3 regions of the Marinococcus sp. PL1-022 genome follow, and region 1 is predicted to be linked to each of the others. Evidence: predicted binding sites of a transcription regulator. Region 1 holds the regulator's gene; each other region holds the start of a gene.
The links. Region 1 encodes CtsR, which represses protease genes until heat stress. Its sites were predicted from a motif close to ATGGTCAATAAAGGTCAAACA; they were not measured.

Region 1 (6,893 bases):
GGCTCATCGCATCCTGGGGCTGAAGTAGGTCCCAAGGGTTGGGCTGTTCGCCCATTAAAGCGGTACGCGAGCTGGGTTCAGAACGTCGTGAGACAGTTCGGTCCCTATCCGTCGCGGGCGCAGGAAAGGTGAAAGGAGCTGTCCTTAGTACGAGAGGACCGGGATGGACACACCGCTGGTGTACCAGTTGTTCCGCCAGGAGCACTGCTGGGTAGCTACGTGTGGACGGGATAAGTGCTGAAAGCATCTAAGCATGAAGCCCCCCTTAAGATGACCTTTCCCCTCTACGGAGATAAGACCCCTTGAAGATGACGAGGTAGATAGGTCCGGCGTGGACGCATGGCGACATGTGCAGCGGACGGATACTAATCGGTCGAAGTCTTATCCACGCACAGCACGATACGCGGCAGTGGCTGCGGTCTCGGTATTTGGTTGTCAGGGCCCGACGGGCCAGTCCGGTGGCAACAGCGAAGAGGATCCACCCGTTCCCATGCCGAACACGGAAGTTAAGCTCTTCAGCGTTGATGATAGCCGGGGGTTCTCCCCCCGTGAAAGTAGATCGCTGCCGGGCGAGTTAAACCGTTTCCCTTTTCGGAGGGAGGCGGTTTTTTTATATGATGAGGCTTTAAACAAAGCAAAAAAGATAAGATATGATAAGAGAAAGGATGTGATTCAGATGGAGCAGTGGATGGAATATGAATCAATTATTATACTCATTCGTTTAATTCTTGCTGCTTTTTTGGCGGGAATAATAGGAATTGAGCGGGAATCGAAAGGCCATCCAGCTGGTTTTCGAACCCATATGCTGGTGGGGACCGGGTCCTGCTTAGTAATGCTGCTTGCCTTATTTGGCTTCCAGGATTATTTAAACCAAAACGGTGATCTGGTTGCTTATGATCCTTCACGTTTGGCCTCTTATGTGATAAGCGGGATTGGCTTCCTGGGTGCTGGCACTATTATAGTCCAGGGTGCCTCTATCCGGGGGCTGACCACTGCTGCCTCCATCTGGATAGTCGCTGCTATCGGGTTAACTATAGGAGCTGGTATGTTTTTTGCTGGTATTGCTGCAACAGTCATTGTATTGACAAGTCTTATCTTTTTAAATCATGTAGACAAATGGTTTAAAAACGTTTCTGATACAGACGTATTGTTTATAGCTATGGATAAAAAAGCTAACGAGCTTGGCGAAACGATTCAGCGACTCGAAAGTATGGAGGTTCAGGTTCAGAAAATAAAGGGTAAGGAATTTGACGAAGACGAAACACCTCTGCTTCATTATTATATTAAAATTCATCTGCCGGGAGGCGTGACTGAAACAGAACTGTATCAGTCTTTATATAAAATAGATAGCATAAAAGAAATAGAGCTGAATCCGTCCTATGATTGATTATCACAGGACGGATTTTTCATTTTGCCTTTCTCTAGCTTGAAAACAACTGAATAATATTATATATTATAGTCAAAGATAGTCAAAATCAATTTTTTGATAATAGCAAGACGAACCGGGGCGGAGAGGAGGTCGCGGGAATGAAAAGCATGTCTGATGTTATTGAAAATTATTTGAAACAAATTTTAACACAGAGTGAACAGGATTTAATTGAAATTAAAAGAAGTGAACTTGCAAAGCGTTTTGAGTGTGTCCCCTCCCAGATTAATTATGTTATAAGCACGCGTTTCACTATTGAAAAAGGCTATGTAGTAGAGAGTAAACGTGGCGGTGGCGGGTATATACGAATTACAAGGGCTAAAATTTCAGATCACGCAGAACTGCTTCGGCAAGTTTCAGATCTTGTGGGACACGGGATTGATCAAAGAACAGCTGAGAGCGTTATTATGCGTTTGTTTGAGGAAAAAGTCGTGAATAAACGTGAAGCAAATTTGATGCTTGCGGCAGTTGATAGGTCTATACTGGCCTTAAAGTATCCAGAAGAAAGGGATATTGTTCGTGCGCGGATCATGCAAGCTATGATAGAAAGTCTGCGCTATGAATAAGGGAGGGAAGATATATGATCTGTCAGAATTGCGGTCAGCGGCCGGCCTCTTTGCATTACACGAAAATCGTGAATGGAGCTAAAACAGAGCTTCATTTATGCGAAGAGTGCGCAAAAGAACAGGGGGAATCTTCTGAAACGGAGCATTCTTTCATGTCGGCTGCGGGCGGCTATACAATCCAGGACTTATTGTCGGACTTATTAAACATGGATCAGTCCAACACAGCTGGAAATGCTGAAAAGAAACAGCCGAAAAAAGCAGCCAGGCCGCTCATATGCGACAATTGCGGACTGACGTATAAACAGTTCACTAAAACCGGCCGTTTGGGCTGTGCTCATTGCTATCACGCATTTGAATCGAAGCTGACTCCTGTTTTTCGCCGGGTGCACAGCGGCAATACCAATCATACCGGCAAGGTTCCAAAGCACAGGCATGAAAAGCTGCATGCCCAAAGGGAGCTGGATGAGAAAAAACGCCAGATTACCATCCTCGTCCAAAATGAAGAGTTTGAAAAGGCTGCGGAATTAAGGGATGAAATCCGTACCCTTGAAAAACAGTTTCAGGGAAGGGAGGAAGACAGCTGATGGCATCCGAACACTTTTTTTCAGCAGCGATCAGTCCATGGATGCAGGAAGGCCCGGGGCCGGAAGGCGATATTGCTCTTAGCACCAGGGTCCGGCTTGCCCGTAATATAGAGCAGTACCCCTTCCCTGTGTTTGCTTCAGAAGAAGCAAGTGCAACACTTCTGCGCTACACTTCCTCCACTCTGTTGAATCAATCAGAAGAAGTAGGCTCTCTTGAAGCGTTGAACATGAATGAGCTTCGCCCGAATGAACGGCAGGTACTGGTGGAAAAGCATCTCGTCAGCCCGTATTTAATAAAAAACATGGAACATAGTGCTGTTCTTTTGAATAACGATGAATCAATCAGTATTATGGTTAATGAGGAAGATCATTTGCGTCTTCAATGTCTGAGTAACGGCATGCAGCTTGAAGAATGTTACAATGAAGCTGATCGTCTGGATGATTGGGCGGAAGCAAACCTCACCTATGCGTTTGACGAACGGCTCGGTTACTTAACAAGCTGTCCGACAAATGTGGGTACAGGTATGAGAGCTTCAGTAATGGTACACCTGCCCGCTTTAGTCTGGACCAATCAGCTTAGCCGTATTCTTCCGGCTATTCACCAGCTTGGTCTGGTCGTGAGAGGTATTTATGGAGAGGGCAGTGAAGCACTCGGCAACCTTTTTCAAATTTCCAACCAGATGACACTGGGAAAATCTGAAAAAGATATCATCGAAGATCTTCGCGGTGTAGTAATGCAGGTGATTCAAAGAGAACGCCATGCACGCGAATCCCTTCTTAGCTCTTCAAAGGTAAAGCTCGAAGACCGGGTGTTCAGGTCTTACGGTATCCTTGCATACAGCCGCACGATGACGACCAAAGAGGCGGCCAATCGTTTGTCAGACGTAAGACTTGGTATCGATCTGGATTTAATCAAAGGGATTTCGGGTAATATTTTAAATGAACTTATGTTACTGACTCAGCCTGGTTTTCTTGAACAGTATGCAGGAGAATCACTGACTCAGGAAGAAGCAGATATAAGACGGGCAAATGTGATCCGTGAAAGAATAAAACTTGAATTATAGATTCACCAATGCGTAGGAGGTGCGTGCAACATGATGTTCGGCCGTTTTACAGAACGAGCGCAAAAAGTATTGGCGCTAGCTCAGGAAGAAGCTATCCGCCTTGGCCATAATAATATAGGAACAGAGCATATTCTGCTCGGTTTAGTGCGTGAAGGTGAGGGTATTGCTGCCAAAGCTCTGCAGGCACTGAATTTGGATACAGACCAGATTCAGCAGGAGGTGGAAACCCTTATAGGCACAGGTCAGCAGGGATCGAAAACAATTCATTATACCCCAAGGGCGAAAAAAGTTATTGAGCTTTCCATGGATGAAGCAAGAAAGCTTGGCCATTCCTATGTGGGCACAGAACACATTCTGCTCGGCCTAATTCGTGAAGGGGAAGGCGTTGCAGCCCGGGTACTGAATAATCTTGGTGTCAGTCTGAACAAAGCCCGTCAGCAGGTGCTTCAGCTTCTCGGAAGCAATGAAGGAGCTTCGAGCTCTGGCAGCCAGCAGGCTCCAGGAGCAGGCGGGAGTGCCAACACCCCGACTCTTGACAGTTTAGCAAGGGATTTGACGGCAGTAGCGAAAGAAGAAGGCCTCGATCCGGTCATCGGAAGAAGCCAGGAAATTGAACGTGTTATTCAGGTATTAAGCCGCCGGACAAAAAACAACCCGGTTCTTATCGGGGAGCCTGGTGTAGGTAAAACAGCTATCGCTGAAGGCCTGGCGTTGTCGATCGTTTCCAATGAAGTGCCGGAAACGCTCCGCAATAAACGGGTTATGACTCTCGATATGGGTACTGTAGTTGCCGGCACGAAATACCGCGGTGAATTTGAAGATCGTTTGAAGAAGGTAATGGAAGAAATCCGTCAGTCCGGAAATGTGCTGTTGTTCATTGATGAACTGCATACATTAATCGGGGCCGGCGGCGCAGAAGGTGCAATCGATGCCTCGAACATCCTGAAGCCGTCACTTGCACGTGGAGAGCTTCAATGCATCGGTGCTACCACTCTGGATGAATACCGGAAATATATTGAAAAAGATGCTGCGCTTGAGCGTCGTTTCCAGCCAATTCAGGTGAATGAACCGACACTTGAAGAATCTATTCAAATTCTTGCCGGTCTGAGAGACCGTTACGAAGCCCACCACCGGGTAACTATCGGGGATGAAGCGATTGAACAGGCAGTGAAATTATCCGACCGGTATATTTCGGACCGTTTCCTCCCGGATAAAGCGATCGACTTAATCGATGAAGCCGGTTCACGGGTGCGTCTGCGTTCTTACACAGCGCCGCCGAACCTGAAAGAACTTGAGCAGAATCTCGAAGAAACACGCAAGGAAAAAGATGCGGCCGTGCAGAGCCAGGAATTCGAAAAAGCGGCCTCGCTCCGTGATTCCGAACAACGGCTTCGTGCAGAAGTCGAAGAGATGAAAAATGAATGGAAAGAAAAGCAGGGACAGGAAAACTCTGCAATTACGACAGAAGACATTGCCCAGGTGGTTTCAAGCTGGACCGGTGTTCCGGTATCCAAGCTTGCAGAAGAAGAAACAGACCGCCTGCTTCATATGGAAGATATCCTGCATAACCGGGTCGTCGGCCAGGATGAAGCAGTCAATGCTATTTCCAAAGCAGTGCGCCGTGCCCGTGCCGGCTTGAAGGATCCGAAACGTCCAATTGGTTCCTTTATTTTCCTCGGACCTACCGGTGTAGGTAAGACGGAACTGGCCCGTGCAGTTGCAGAAACGTTATTTGGCGATGAAGAGTCGATTATCCGAATCGATATGTCCGAATATATGGAACGGCACGCGACGAGCCGCCTGGTCGGTTCTCCTCCAGGCTATGTCGGCTATGAAGAAGGCGGACAGCTGACAGAAAAAGTGCGCCGCAATCCGTATTCCGTGATTTTGCTGGACGAAATTGAAAAAGCGCACCCAGAAGTATTTAACATTCTGCTTCAGGTACTTGAAGACGGTTTTCTTACCGACTCTAAAGGACGCCGGGTCGACTTTAGAAATACAGCGCTGATCCTTACCTCTAACGTCGGGGCAAGCACGCTGCGCCAGAATAAAAGTGTCGGCTTTGCGGCCCAGTCCACCGAGCAGAAATTCGATGATATGCGGGATAAAATCATGGGCGAGCTGAAAAATACGTTCCGTCCTGAATTTATTAACCGTCTGGATGAAATCATTGTCTTCCACAGCCTGGAAAAAGAGCACATCAAAAAGATCGTGCGCTTAATGACAGAACAGCTTAAAAAGCGTGTGGAAGAGCACGGTATCAGCATTGAAATTACCGATGCAGCACTCGATAAGATTGCCGATGAAGGTTTTGACCCTGAATACGGGGCCCGGCCGCTCAGACGTGCTCTGCAGCGTCACGTGGAAGACCGTTTATCCGACGAGCTGCTTAAAGGCACGCTTGAAGAAGGCAACACTGCTGTGATTGACGTGAAAGATGACGAATTCATTGTTGAAACGAAATCAGGCACGGCGAAAGCGCAATAAAGCTATACTCGAAACAGCTGCCTTGTGGCATATTGATGTCAGGGGGCAGCTGTTTTTCTTTTTATGAACGATAAAATCGTGTGGAATCGAAACGAAAAATGGATACAGCTCGTAGTAAAAGAGGAGGCTCGTATGGCAAAAGCAAAAACAAAATTTGTCTGCCAGGAGTGCGGGTATGAAACTCAAAAGTGGATGGGGCGCTGTCCAGCCTGCAACAACTGGAATACGATGGTAGAAGAAAAGGAAGCTCCGGCATCGAAAGCAGGCCGACGACCGGCGGCAAATGTATTCAGCGAAGCTGACAAACCGACACCGATTACCCAGGTGACTGGAGAAAAGGAAAACCGCATTTCAACGTCTGTAGGCGAACTAAACAGAGTGTTAGGCGGGGGGATCGTGCCCGGATCACTCGTGTTGGTCGGGGGAGACCCGGGGATCGGGAAGTCAACGCTGCTTCTGCAGGTTTCTGCTCTGCTTGCTTCTCAGAAGTACCGTGTCCTTTATGTTTCCGGAGAGGAATCGGTCAAGCAGACGAAAATGAGAGCGGAACGCCTCGGTGTGGAAGCAGATACGCTGTTTGTCTTTACAGAAACAAATATGGAGCGGATCGAAGCGGCGATGGAGGAAGTGAAGCCGGATCTTGTAATTATCGATTCGATTCAGACCGTCCATTCGGATGAAATTCAGTCGGCGCCCGGAAGCGTAGCGCAGGTGCGTGAATCAACCTCGACCTTTATGCACATTGCAAAAAATCAGGGCATTGCTG
Region 2 (6,893 bases), 3.0 Mb from region 1:
CGTGATATAGTTTTATAACGACTGCCTTCACCTATTTGCTGAAAATATTGACGCACCAGCTTCAAAGCAGTCTCATTTGCTTCCGATCCACTGTTGGAAAAGAAGTACATGTAGCCGTCACCGAGCCATTCATCAAGCTTTGCGGTCAGCTGCACAGCTGGAGTGTGACTCTGTGTTAAAGGATAGAATGGAAGCTTCAGCATCTGTTCATACGAAGCATCAGCAATTTCTTTCCGTCCGTATCCGACATTTACGCACCAGAGACCAGCCATGCCATCAAGGTACTCCCTGCCGTCCACGTCTGTCACATACGAACCGTCCGCTTTCTCTACAACCATTCCTCCTCCCGGGCTATAAGGCCTCATGGCATGCCAGATGCTTTCCTCATCTCTTTTCTTCATCTCTTCCGGTTCCCAAGTCATCAAAGTCACCCTTTCCCTTAAAATGTCAGCGCATACAAAATGCTGTCTACCGTGATCTTCTCACGTCCGCCCTGAAAAGAAAAGACTCAGGGAAAAGGGAGCTTAAAGCCAGAGTCCGTGATTTTCATGTTTTAAAAGATGCAGGAGACACATTGATAATATTTCCATATTTAGGTATTATCTTTTTTATACTTCATTATTATTGGAAAAGAGAGATCTGCGTTGACTAAATTCCAAGGACTCCACACAAACATTAAAATACGTCTTATTACTGATTTTTCTATGGAATTTGTATTGATGGCCATTCTTCCGTTTATGGCAGTGTATTTCAGCAGTCATCTTGGAGCCGGCACCGCCGGGCTTTTGCTCGCATTTACTATGGCCGCTGGCATCGGAATTGGTTTATGGACCGGGCATTTATCGGACGTCATCGGCCGAAAGCGTATTATTGTTACTGCTCAGGGGCTGCAGGTATTAAGCCTTGGTGTTATGGCACTGGCAAGCTCTCCCTTATTTGAATCTGTATGGCTTACATTTGCAGCTTTTCTTACCGCTAACGCTTGTTTTAATGCCGCCGATCCACCATCCGAAGCGATGATTATCGATTACAGCTCTGAAGCAGAACGCCCTTACGTTTACCAGATTGCCTACTGGCTTGGTAATGTAGCTTACGCCTTTGGGGCAGTTATTGGCGGACTGTTTTTCGAAAGCGGGCGCTTTTATTTATTTGTTGCTTTATTTCTCGTGAGCATATGTATTTGGTATGTCGTTGCCTTTAAATTAAAGGAAAAACAACAGACCGCTTCGTTTCCAGAAAAATCCTCCCGGAAGGTTCAGGTACCACTCACTATATGGAAGCGGTACGCAGCCGTAATGAAAGACCGCCGCTTTCTTTTCTTTTTGATAGGGACCGTGTGTATTGCCAGCCTGGAATTTCAGCTGGATAAATACGTGGCCGTGCGTCTGGACGAACAATTTCATATGGTGCTGGGAGGGTTTGAACTCACGGGCGTACGAATGTTCAGCCTTATCATGTTCATTAACACCCTCGGCGTTGTATTCTTTACTATGCCGGTTTCGGCCCGGGTTTCTTCCCTCGATTATAAAAAAGTTCTGGCCGCCGGTCTCGGCATTTATACTGTCGCCTTTGGTTTTTTCGGATTCAGCACTTCGTTTTTAGTCCTCCTGCTGGCTGCTGCAGCCTTTACTTTGGGGGAGATCATTTATATTCCCGTCCGCCAGACGATCCTCGCCGGCATCGTTCACGATGATTCACGCGGTTCTTATATGGCAATGGAATCAATGATGTATAATACCGCTCTTCTTCTCAGCAGTTTTATGCTTACAGCAAGTGCCGTCATTCCTGCTGCTGGAATGTCGACACTGTTCATACTCCTGGGAGCTGTTGGCTTTATCAGCTACCGGCTCTGCCTTCCATTAAAAAAGAGCAGACAAGCTTATGCTTCCTGATCCCCGTGCCTTCGAATCATTATCCGCTCATTTTTCGGCCGGTGCAGCTGGACTGTAAGCGAGGGGATATCCACACGGAGCAGTGTCCACCGGAACAGCTTTACCTTCAGCTCTCCGGCCACGGTCACTGCTTCCACCGGATTCCCGTTTTCAACTTTTCGTCCTCCCTCCACCGAATGCACGCGCCCAACAGAAAACGTTCTTCTCGGCACCGGGCGGCTTTCTCCAAACAAATGACGGGGTTCTGATAGCCTATACGTTTTGGCGGCTGAACGCTTTTTATTGTTTCTCATTTGGCACCGTCCCTTCTGAAAAGCTTTGTTTCTTTTCCTTTCCCTTTTTCCCAGATAATCCTTCACTGCTTTTACCTTCCCCCACTCGATATTTTTTATTGGTCAGAAATGTTTAGACTTTCGCAAAAACGTTAATACATTCTTTACTGTTTCTCACAATTAATGATCAAGCATATTTCTTGAATTTCTCTTCTCCATTTCCTACTATAGTGGTGTAAATCAATTGGTCAGAGAAAATCAAATTTATTTCTTGCATTATACAGAAAGCGGGTATATAATACTGTTACAAGGTCAAAGATAGTCAAAGTCAACGAAATAATTCTGACCTTACGAAGATAAATATGAACGATGCACACGTCAAAAATACTACTTTAAAATAAGGAGGTTCGGTTCAGTATGATGAGATGTGAACATTGCGAACAGCGTCCAGCACGCATTGAACTGAACATGAATGTTAATGGAAGTCATCAAAAAATGCACCTGTGTGAACGGTGCTATAGAGAAATCCGTCAAAGCATGAATCAGCCATCCGGCCAGGGCGGCTCCGGCGGCTCCCAGTCCCCATTTGACCAATTCTTCAACAATATGATGGGCGGCGGAGCAGAACAAGGCTCCAGCCAGGGTCAGGAACAGGCTCAGTCTGGCGGCGGCCAGAGCGGCGGCCTTCTTGACGATTTAGGTAAAAACCTGTCTGACGTTGCACGCGCCGGACTCATTGACCCGGTCATCGGCCGCGATAAAGAAGTCGAACGAGTCATTGAAACATTGAACCGCCGCAATAAAAACAATCCGGTTCTGATCGGTGAACCGGGTGTCGGTAAGACAGCCATTGCCGAAGGCCTCGCCCTCCGCATTTCAGAAGGCGACGTACCAAACAAACTGAAAAACAAGAGCATCTACCTGCTCGACGTCACCTCCCTCGTAGCAAATACCGGGGTGCGCGGACAGTTTGAAGAACGCATGAAACAGCTGCTGAAAGAGCTGCAGGAACGTCAGGACGTCATCGTCTTTATTGATGAGGTTCACCAAATCGTTGGTGCAGGTTCGGCAGAAGGCTCTTCAGACGCCGGCAATATTATGAAACCGGCACTGGCCCGCGGAGAAATTCAATTGATCGGTGCAACTACGCTTGCGGAATACCGTAAAATTGAAAAGGATGCAGCACTTGAACGCCGCTTTCAGCCGGTCATGGTGAACGAACCAAACCTCGAAGACAGTGTAGCGATCCTAAAAGGGCTGCAGGCAAACTATGAAAAATTCCATCATGTAGCTTTTACTGATGAAGCGCTTGAAGCCTGCGTTAATTTATCCAACCGCTACGTACAGGACCGGTTCCTGCCGGACAAAGCAATCGATTTAATGGATGAAGCAGGCTCCAAAATAAATCTCGCTCACAGCGACGATGACAGCGAATCCCTGCAAAGCCGCCTCGAACAGATTGCTGCGGAAAAAGAGCGTGCTACTCAGCAGGAGGATTACGAACAAGCAGCTAAGCTTCGTGATGAAGAGGCCAAGCTGCAGGAGCAGGTTAAGGAAGCCGAACAAAACGGCAATATTCAAAAAGAAACGCCAACCGTTGATGTAGAAACGATCCAGATGATCGTGGAAAATAAAACAGGCATTCCGGTTCGCCGCCTCCAGCGTGATGAACAAAAGAAAATGCGCGATCTGCCTGAACGTCTGAATGCAAATGTGATCGGACAGGAAGAAGCAGTAAGTAAAGTCGCGCGCTCGATCCGCAGAAATCGTGCCGGTCTTCGCCGCGGCAGCCGTCCAATTGGGTCCTTCCTGTTTGTCGGCCCAACCGGCGTCGGGAAAACAGAGCTGTCCAAAACCCTCGCTTCTGAAATGTTTGGCGACCCTGAAGCAATGATCCGCCTCGACATGAGTGAGTATATGGAAAAACATTCTGTTTCCAAGCTTATCGGTTCACCACCGGGATATGTCGGACACGATGAAGCCGGCCAGCTGACAGAAAAAGTGCGTCGGAAGCCATACAGCATCATTCTTCTGGACGAAATTGAAAAAGCTCACCCTGATGTGCAGCATATGTTCCTGCAGATCATGGAAGACGGCCGCCTGACTGACAGTCAGGGACGCAAGGTCAGCTTTAAGGATACAGTCATCATTATGACTTCAAACGCCGGCTCGCAAATGAAGCGCGTGACGGTAGGCTTTGGAGACAAAGACCAGGTAGAACCAAAAATCATGGAATCCCTCAGCGATTATTTCCGTCCGGAATTCCTGAACCGTTTCGACAGCATTGTAAGCTTCAAAGAACTGGCTCGCGAAGATCTTGTTACCATCGTAGACCTCATGCTCAAAGACATCTTAGAGGCAGCCAGCGAGCAGGGACTGGATGTTACCGTTTCTGAGGATGCAAAACGCATGCTGGCCGATCAAGGCTATGATCCTTCGTTCGGTGCCCGCCCTCTTCGCCGCGTAATCGAAGAAAAAGTAGAAGACGGCATTGCTGATCTCATGCTTGAAGAGGAGGATGTGCAAAGCATTACTATCACGGTGAACGACAATGAGATCCAGGTAGCCAATGCACAAACATCCGCCTCCGCCAAAGAATAATTCTATAAAGGAAAGCCCTGCGGCAGCTGCTGCAGGGCTTTTTTTATACTTAAGAACATCTATGATGAACCCTTTTGTTCCACGTGGAACATTTTTTGTTTTCAAAGCTATTTACCATCTTCCTTTTACTTTTGTACAAAAAGAGCGTACAATGTAATTGATAACGATTATCACTAAAGGAGCTGGACACCTTGTCTGACTTTCACATACATGATGTTACTATTATCGGCGGCGGCCCTGCTGGTTTATATACTGCTTTTTACTGCGGGATGCGGGCGCTCGACACCCATATCATCGAAGCGCAGCCAGACCTGGGCGGAAAAATTCACGCCTACCCTGAAAAAATTGTCTGGGATGTTGGCGGCCTGCCTCCTTCCTCCGGAAAACAGCTGATGGATCAGCTGGTGGCACAGGCAGAAACGTTCCACCCGGCAATTACTACAAACGAAAAAATTATTCACGTGGAAAAGGATGAGGCCGGACTTTTCCGTCTTGAGGCAGAAACAGGCGGCATCTATTATTCCCGTACGGTTATTGTTGCTGTAGGCCACGGCATTCTTCATGCCCAAAAGCTCGACATCGAAGGCGCAGAAAAATTTGAGCTTTCGAATCTGCATTATACCGTTCAGCAGCTTGAGCGATTCCGTGACCAGAAGGTCATGATTTCCGGAGGCGGCAACTCTGCCGTCGATTGGGCTAACGCTCTCTGCCCGATCGCAAGCGAAGTCACAGTTGTGCACCGGCGCGATGAGTTCGGCGGTCATGAACGGCACGTTCAGGAAATGAAAGACTCCGATGTAAATGTACAGACGCCTTTTGCTCTTTCGGGTCTTCACAGCAACGACGAAGGCACAGCTATCGAAAGGGTGCTCTGCACAAATCTTGAGACCAACGAAAGCATGGAAAAAGAAGTGGATGCTGTCATCGTGAACCACGGTTTCCAGATGGAGTTCGAGCTTCTTGAAAACCTGCAGCTGCAGACAGAAGAAAATAAAATCCTCGTAAACGAGCAGATGGGTACTAATATCGAAGGTTTATTTGCTGCTGGCGATATTACCAATCACCAGGGAAAGGTCCATCTGATTGCCGGTGCGTTTGTGGAGGGCGCTTCAGCTGCGAACAGCGTCAAGCAGTTTCTTGAGCCCGGGGCCGGTGCAAAAGCTATGGTATCCTCCCACAACGAGCGGTTCGCAGAAAAAAATCAGGAAATTCAAAAGAATCTTCTTTCCAAACAGCTGTAAAACAGCCGTTTGAATGCTTTAGGAAAACACTGACGGCCATCAATTAATCAAAGAGGTGAAAGCGTTGCGACTCCCCCGCTCTACAGAACGTCTTTCATTTCGTGCCATGCAGCATCAAGACCACCGGCTGCTGAAAAATATTTTCCAGAATAAAGACGTCATGCGCTATTATGCCGCGTTAAAATCCGAAAAAGAGATCGACGAATGGATCCATTGGAACAAAAGTCACTATCTATCATACGGAGTCGGAATGTGGATTGTGGAAGACCGGCAAACCCAGCGCTTTGTCGGCCAGTGCGGGCTGGTCCCCGAAAAAATAGAAGGCAGCGTTTCTATTGAACTTGGATACCTGTTCACGCCGGAGAACTGGGGGTACGGCTATGCGTCTGAATCCGCTGCTATGGTCCGGGATTTCGCGTTTTATTCGCTCGCTATCCCCACGCTTATATCAATTATCGATCCTGAAAATACCCCTTCTATCAAAGTAGCTGAGAATATCGGGATGACTTATCAGCGTCCTGTGAAACGATGGAGCCGCTCCTTCAGCTTGTATGCTGCGGCCCGCACCTGAGTCAACTGTCACAATTCGTCCATTGTACCGGGCCTTCCCCTATGCTATGTTAACGTTATATTCATATCGTGATTTTGACATTAGAAAGGAAGGCCGTGCATGAATTCTCTCCAATCGCTCAGATGGGCCGGTATCATTGAAGGAATCTCATTTCTGCTTTTGCTCTTTATCGCTATGCCTTTAAAATACGGGGCGGGTTTTGACATGGCTGTTACTGTCGTCGGCGCTGCCCACGGCGGGTTGTTCGTCCTGTATGTAGCTATTGCTTTGTTTGTATGGGTACAGAAACGCTGGCCGTTTCTGCGTATGCTTATTG
Region 3 (6,893 bases), 410 kb from region 1:
GCTGCCGCTGAACGGGGCGTTTCTCGACCTCGGCATCACGAACGACGAGGGCTATATCGAAACGAACGAGGAAATGGAAACGAAGATTCCGGGCGTGTTCGCCGCCGGCGACATCCGGGACAAGTTCCTGCGCCAGATCGTGACGGCGACCGGCGACGGGTCGCTTGCGGCCCAGACGGCGCAGCAGTACGTGGAAGAACTGAAAAACGCGGTCGAAGCATAGGCCCTCCGGCTGAAACGGCGACGCCCAGGCGCAGAAAATCATTTCTGCGCCGTTTTTTTAGTGCAAAGAGCAGAAAACGCGGAATACTTTCTTTTGTAAATTGTCTGAACCATCGAAGGATAGTATACTGGAGAAAGGTATATGTGAGGTGGTACACATGCAACGGGTGACAAATTGTTTTTTACAGCAGAACGATCAACTGCTTATGCTCAAGAAACCAAGCTACGATTGGTGGAATGCCCCGGGCGGAAAAATGGAGCCGGGGGAGTCGGTGTATGATTCCGTCCGGCGGGAGTTCCGTGAAGAAACGGGCCTTTCGCTTGAACGTCCGCACCTGCGGGGTATTTTCACCTTTATTACGATGGAGAACGGACTTACAGCGAATGAGTGGATGATGTTTACATTTGAAGCTTTTGGCGCCGGGGGCAGGCTGCTTAATGAGTCTCCGGAGGGCATCCTTGAATGGAAAGAAAAGCAGAAAGTGACGTCTCTTCCCATGGCCGAAGGCGATAAAGCCATTGTCGAGCATATTTTGAATAATAAAGGAACGGTGTATGGTACGTTCCGCTATACGAAGGACCGCCGGCTTTTGGAGAGCCGGTTTGAGCAGTCAACGCCATACTTTATGTAAAAGAGGGATGCGGATTATGGAACAAGAGCGCAAATCGATTCAGGTTGAAATCATTACAGGGATGTCGGGGGCCGGGAAGACGGTGGCCATCCAGTGCTTTGAGGATCTGGGCTATTACTGTGTAGACAATCTGCCTCCTTCGTTGATCCCGACATTTATTGATTTAATTGAAACGACTGAAAACAAAACCGATAAAGTAGCTTTTGTAGTGGATCTTCGGACAAGGGAGTTTTTTGACCATCTGTTTGCTTCCATAGACCAGCTTGATCAGCGCAGAGAGCTCTCAACACATATTTTATTTTTGGACGCAAAGGATCAGGTGCTTGTCAGCCGCTATAAAGAAACAAGGCGGTCGCATCCACTTGCAAGTGAGGAGGCACCGCTTGAAGGTATTCAGCTTGAGCGGGAGATGCTGCAGGAGCTAAAGGGCCGGGCGCGTCATATTATTGATACGAGCAGCCTGAAACCGAGAGAGCTGAGAGAGCGTATATTAACTGATTATGCTGAAAAAAATCAGTCGGTTTTTAATGTGAATGTCATGTCCTTCGGATTTAAGTACGGAATGCCGATCGATGCGGATTTGGTTTTTGACGTTCGTTTTCTGCCGAACCCTCACTACGTGGAACATTTGGAGCCTAAAACCGGTCTCGAAGAAGAAGTGTCTTCGTACGTGTTAAAATGGACGGATACAAAGGAATTTATTAATAAGCTGGTGGATATGCTTGAATTCATGCTTCCGCTGTATAAGCAGGAGGGCAAGTCACAGCTTGTGGTTGCGATTGGATGTACAGGAGGCAAACACCGTTCCGTAACGCTGGCTGAATATATTGCTTCTTACTTTTCAGGGAAATATGAGACGAATGCCAATCACCGGGACATTGAGGAAGGAAGGAAAAAATAGACGTGGAGGACCCGAAGGTTGTAGTGATGGGCGGTGGCACAGGTATAGGCGTTCTGCTCCGGGGGCTGAAGCAGTTCCCGGCAGACATTACGGCGATTGTGACTGTCGCAGACGACGGAGGAAGCTCCGGGCGCTTACGGAAAGAGTTTAATATTCCACCGCCCGGGGACGTAAGAAACGTACTGGTGGCGCTTGCGGAAGTCGAGCCTTTAATTGAAGAACTGTTCCAGCACCGCTTCACGAGCGGGGAGGGGCTGACCGGTCATTCCCTCGGGAATTTGCTGGTAGCGGGTATGACCTCCATTACCGGAGACTTTGCCAAAGGAATTACAGAGCTCAGTACCGTGTTAAACGTACGCGGCAAGGTTCTGCCGGCCTCCAATCGGAGTATTGAACTGTTTGCAAAAATGAAGGACGGATCCACAGTCTACGGAGAGTCCCTGATCCCTAAAGCCGGCAAGCAGATTGACCAGGTATTTATTCATCCGCCGGATGCTGAAGCACTGCCGGAAACCATTCGCGCCATTGAACAGGCGGATGTCATTGTCATTGGTCCCGGGAGCTTGTTTACAAGCATCATGCCAAATCTGATCGTTCCTGGTATCCGGGATGCCCTTAATCGTTCAGAGGCGCGCAAGGTATATATTTGCAATGTAATGACGCAGCCGGGGGAAACGGACGGCTTTTCGGCAGCCGATCATCTGCATGCCATTGAAAAGCATACAGGAAGCGCTTTTGTGGATACTGTCCTTGTGCATAACGGAGAGATCCCTGCTCCGGTGCTTGCAAACTACGAAAAACAGCAGGCGTTTCCCGTGGAGTGTGATTATGAAAGATTAGAACAGATTGGGTGCCGGGTAGTAACAGATACATTTATGCACTATGACGGCCTTGTTCTTCGTCATAATGCCAAAAAAGTATCTGAAGCCCTGCTTGCCCGTGATTGACAGAAAGGCGGTGAAGATGGATGTCTTCATTTGCGGCTATAACGAAAAAAGAATTAACCCAGATTGAAGTGGAAGATACGAGCGCCAAAGCGGAGCTTGCAGCATTAATCAGGATGAACGGCTCCATTTCATTTGGAAATGGCCAGCTGATTTTAGACGTTTCCACTGAAAATGCTGCCATCGCACGACGGATCTATTCGTTAATCAAGCGTATCTATAAGGATATGGTGATTGAGCTGCTTGTTCGAAAAAAGATGCGTTTAAAAAAGAATAATGTCTATGTAGTCCGGATGGCCGAAGAAACGAAGGAAATGCTGAGTGACCTTGCCATTATGGAAAACGGCTACCAGTTTAACCGTTCGATTGCGAAGGATGTGATTCCGGACACGGACAGCCGCCGGGCGTATTTACGCGGAGCTTTTTTAGCCGGCGGATCGGTTAATCATCCGGAAACGTCCTCGTATCATCTGGAAATTTATTCGATGTATGAAGAGCACAACCGGGCGCTCCGGGAGCTGATGGAAACATTCGGGCTCACATCGAAAAGCCTTGAACGGAAAAAGGGTTACATTCTTTATATTAAAGAAAGTGAAAAAATTACCGAGTTTTTAAATATCATCGGTGCCCACCAGGCTCTGCTGTATTTTGAAGATGTACGGATTATGAAAGATATGCGCAACTCGGTGAACCGCCTGGTGAACTGCGAAACAGCGAACTTAAACAAAACCGTAGGAGCTGCGCTGAGGCAGGTGGAAAACATTCAGCTTGTCCAGGCAGAGGTCGGGCTCGAAAACCTTCCCGAAAAAATCAGGGAAATGGCCATTCTGCGTGTCCAGCACCAGGACGTCACGCTGAAGGAGCTCGGGGAAATGGTGCCGAGCGGCAAGGTAAGTAAATCCGGGGTGAACCACCGGCTGCGCAAGATTGATCAGATCGCCGAGCGCATCCAGGCTGGAAAGCCGCCAATTCCGGAAAAAATTTAATTGCTAAAGGCAGGCGCCTGTGGCAGCAGAGGGTTCTTCTGTTCCTGCAGGCGCCGTATTACACCAGTCATTAAAGCGCTTGCTTGAAAAACGTTCCAAATTGAATTACGTTATGTGTACATGAAAAGCGGGTACCGGTTGAAGACAGATAGAGAAAGGAAGATAATAACTATGGTCGAAAAAACAGTGGAAGTAAATTTGCGTACAGGGCTTCAGGCCCGGCCGGCAGCATTATTCGTACAGGAGGCAAACCGGTTTCATTCCAATATTTTTCTTGAAAAGGATGATAAAAAGGTAAATGCTAAAAGCATTATGGGCGTTATGAGCCTCGCTGTACGTACCGGCGCCTCCGTAAAGCTTTTAGCTGAAGGAGCCGATGAAGAGGAAGCCGCCGAATCGCTGACGGAATTTATGAAAAAAGAAATGTGAACATAAAAAAAGTCAGGATGGCATGACGCCGTCCTGACTTTTTTGTATCCTATTGTCCCATAACCTGATCAACAAGACCGTATTCTTTTGCCTGTTCTGCGCTCATGAAATTATCACGGTCCGTGTCGCGCTCGATGACTTCAAGCGGCTGGCCGCTGCGGTCTGCAAGGATTTGATTGAGTTTTTCACGCATTTTGATGATGCGGCGGGCGTGAATTTCAATGTCCGTAGCCTGTCCCTGTGTGCCGCCGAGCGGCTGGTGGATCATTACTTCACTGTTTGGAAGGGCATAACGTTTGCCTTCCTGGCCGGCAGTGAGAAGAAAAGCACCCATCGATGCTGCCATGCCGACGCAGATCGTAGAAACCTGGGGTTTAATGTGCTGCATTGTGTCATAAATAGCCATGCCGGCTGTAATGGAGCCGCCCGGACTGTTGATATAAAGAGAAATATCCTTCTCCGGATCGTCGGCTTCAAGGAAAAGAAGCTGGGCTACGATCGAGTTGGCTACGTTGTCATCGATGCCTGAGCCAAGCATAATAATGCGGTCCTTCAGCAAACGCGAATAAATATCGTATGCACGTTCGCCCCGGTTGGTTTGTTCAATAACTGTTGGTATCAAGTTCATGAAAAGCGTCCTCCTTTAATGAAATGTATGCCTACATTCATGGTAGTTGTATGGAAAATAGTTTTTCCTTCCGCGTTGCTGTTATTATCATAACGCTTTGGTCAATTAAGGTCAAATAAAAAGTCTGACCCAATTCCATATGGCTGCACGCCAACTTCCATTCCCTTTATTTTCACAAACATAAACGTCTCGTGCAAATGTTTCACTTCGTTATAAATCGTAATTTAGATGAAAAATCATCTGACAAACAAATAGAATGCCCAAGTCTATTTTTATATAATGACAGTAAGTGAACAAGAAAAAGGGATCGATTCACGGAAGAAAAATATGATATGATGAAAGAAAGCGTTTTCAAAATGGAGGTGGAGATGATGGGTTTAGGGCTTGAATTGCAGCAGAAGCAGGAAATGAGTTTGGTGATGACGCAGGAGTTAAAGCAGGCAATTGCTCTGTTGAAGCTCTCCTCGCAGGAATTATCCGACTATCTGCAGGACGAGGCACTGGAAAACCCTCTAATGGAGTTAACGCTCCCTTCTATAACTGATGGGTCCTCGCTTTCTGCATCCTCCCGGCCCGATGCTCCGGTCCATAATCCGGCATCTGCCGGGGAACAGCTGGACTGGCGAGAGCCGGCGGGAGAAACCCTCGAGGAGGCACTCAGGGAGCAGGTTGCCTGCGGCTCTTATAGTGGAACTGAACGGGAAATACTTTTGTTTTTAGCCGGAAGTGTGGACGAGCGCGGGTACTTAGAGGAAGTTGAATGGGAGATGGAACAAAAATTCGGCGTGGAAAGAGAAGAAAGCAATCAGTATATTTCGGTGCTTCAGCAGCTCGAGCCGGCAGGGGTTGGGGCCAGAAATTTAAAAGAATGTCTTCTGCTGCAGCTTGAACGCTGCCTGGATACAGATCCGTATATTGATCAGGTCGTGGCCGAAGACCTCGAAGCGCTGGGAGCGAAAAAATGGCGCTACCTGCAGCAAAAGTATCAGCTCACTAAAGAGCAGCTCCAGGAAATCTATACATGCCTGCAGAAGCTTTCCCCGTATCCGGGGGAGGCTTACCGGCAGGAGAAAATAATTTCCGTATCTCCGGATGTGCGCGTGGAGGAAATTGACGGAGAATGGGCTGTTACCATTCTGAACGACCGGCTTCCAGAGCTCCAGATGAATGAGAAATACTGGCGCCTTTTAAATCAGGATACCGATGAAGAAGCCAGGCAGTACGCTATGGAAAAATATAAGCAGTTTCTATGGATTGTTAAAAGTGTGGAACAACGCCAGCAGACGCTTCAAAAAGTATCAGAGGTGATCGTCGAAGCGCAGAGCGAGTACCTAAAATACGGCGAAGAAAAGCTTCGTCCTTTGACGCTGCGGGAGGTGGCTGAACAGGCGGATGTGCACGAATCCACCGTTTCAAGGACGACGAGTGGGAAATATATGCAGACGCCTCACGGTCTCATAGAACTGAAGCATTTCTTTTCTTCAAAAATCACCCGCCCGGATGAAGATGCTTCAAGCACTGGAGTAAAAGCTATGATGAAAAAACTGATTAAAGACGAAAATAAAGAAAAGCCTCTTTCAGACCAGAAGCTTGCGGATCTGCTCCAGCGAGAGCAGCAGTGTACGATCTCAAGGCGGGCGGTGGCAAAATACAGAACAGAGCTTCGTATTCCGTCCTCTTCCCAGCGGAAACAGCCGGTATAGCCAAAATCCTCTCTTCGGAAAAGGGAGGATTTTTATGCATATAATAAGTGGAATCCGGGTAATAGAAAAGTATAAGTCAGCATAAAAAACGTGGAGAACATTTGCGTTGATTTTCCAAATATAGATTGCTACAATGAAATTGTGAACAAAGCGTTCATTTTTTTATAAAATGAGCGGGACAGAAAATGTCTCTGCGGGACCTGTATCGTCCCGCATGGAACAATAAACATCAATGATGAGGAGTGGCTTGAAATAAGCTGCTGCCGCAGGTTCGGTGGTGTAGCAGTATGTTACGTGACGTATTGGAGATGCAGAGGAAGCTGCAGCCTGATGTACTCGAAACATTAGGGAAAAGGTACCGCATTTTGCAATACATCCGCCTGATGCAGCCGATTGGAAGAAGAACCCTTGCCACTCAGCTATCCACCTCAGAGCGGGTTCTGCGCAG

Region 2: SIC45_RS15190 (ATP-dependent Clp protease ATP-binding subunit) is a predicted target of CtsR. The motif match lies at 2,409-2,429, and genes of this name have one in related genera.
Region 3: clpP (ATP-dependent Clp endopeptidase proteolytic subunit ClpP) is a predicted target of CtsR. The motif match lies at 4,840-4,860, and genes of this name have one in related genera.

The regions. Positions count from the first base shown of each region.
Region 1 covers NZ_JAWXCX010000001.1:4,410-11,302, forward strand. The annotation lists rRNA gene SIC45_RS00010 (23S ribosomal RNA) at 1-389, shown strand, start outside; rRNA gene rrf (5S ribosomal RNA) at 455-571, shown strand; gene SIC45_RS00020 (MgtC/SapB family protein) at 677-1,387, shown strand; gene SIC45_RS00025 (CtsR family transcriptional regulator) at 1,528-1,992, shown strand; gene SIC45_RS00030 (UvrB/UvrC motif-containing protein) at 2,007-2,576, shown strand; gene SIC45_RS00035 (protein arginine kinase) at 2,576-3,640, shown strand; gene clpC (ATP-dependent protease ATP-binding subunit ClpC) at 3,671-6,127, shown strand; gene radA (DNA repair protein RadA) at 6,260-6,893, shown strand, end outside.
Region 2 covers NZ_JAWXCX010000001.1:2,969,770-2,976,662, forward strand. The annotation lists gene SIC45_RS15175 (aspartate aminotransferase family protein) at 1-422, opposite strand, end outside; gene SIC45_RS15180 (MFS transporter) at 645-1,892, shown strand; gene SIC45_RS15185 (hypothetical protein) at 1,880-2,185, opposite strand; gene SIC45_RS15190 (ATP-dependent Clp protease ATP-binding subunit) at 2,585-4,765, shown strand; gene SIC45_RS15195 (NAD(P)/FAD-dependent oxidoreductase) at 4,957-6,006, shown strand; gene SIC45_RS15200 (GNAT family N-acetyltransferase) at 6,071-6,577, shown strand; gene SIC45_RS15205 (DUF3817 domain-containing protein) at 6,677-6,893, shown strand, end outside.
Region 3 covers NZ_JAWXCX010000001.1:413,344-420,236, forward strand. The annotation lists gene trxB (thioredoxin-disulfide reductase) at 1-223, shown strand, start outside; gene SIC45_RS02160 (NUDIX hydrolase) at 381-854, shown strand; gene rapZ (RNase adapter RapZ) at 871-1,755, shown strand; gene SIC45_RS02170 (gluconeogenesis factor YvcK family protein) at 1,758-2,702, shown strand; gene whiA (DNA-binding protein WhiA) at 2,723-3,685, shown strand; gene SIC45_RS02180 (HPr family phosphocarrier protein) at 3,857-4,114, shown strand; gene clpP (ATP-dependent Clp endopeptidase proteolytic subunit ClpP) at 4,164-4,742, opposite strand; gene rpoN (RNA polymerase factor sigma-54) at 5,075-6,445, shown strand; gene SIC45_RS02195 (sugar-binding transcriptional regulator) at 6,733-6,893, shown strand, end outside.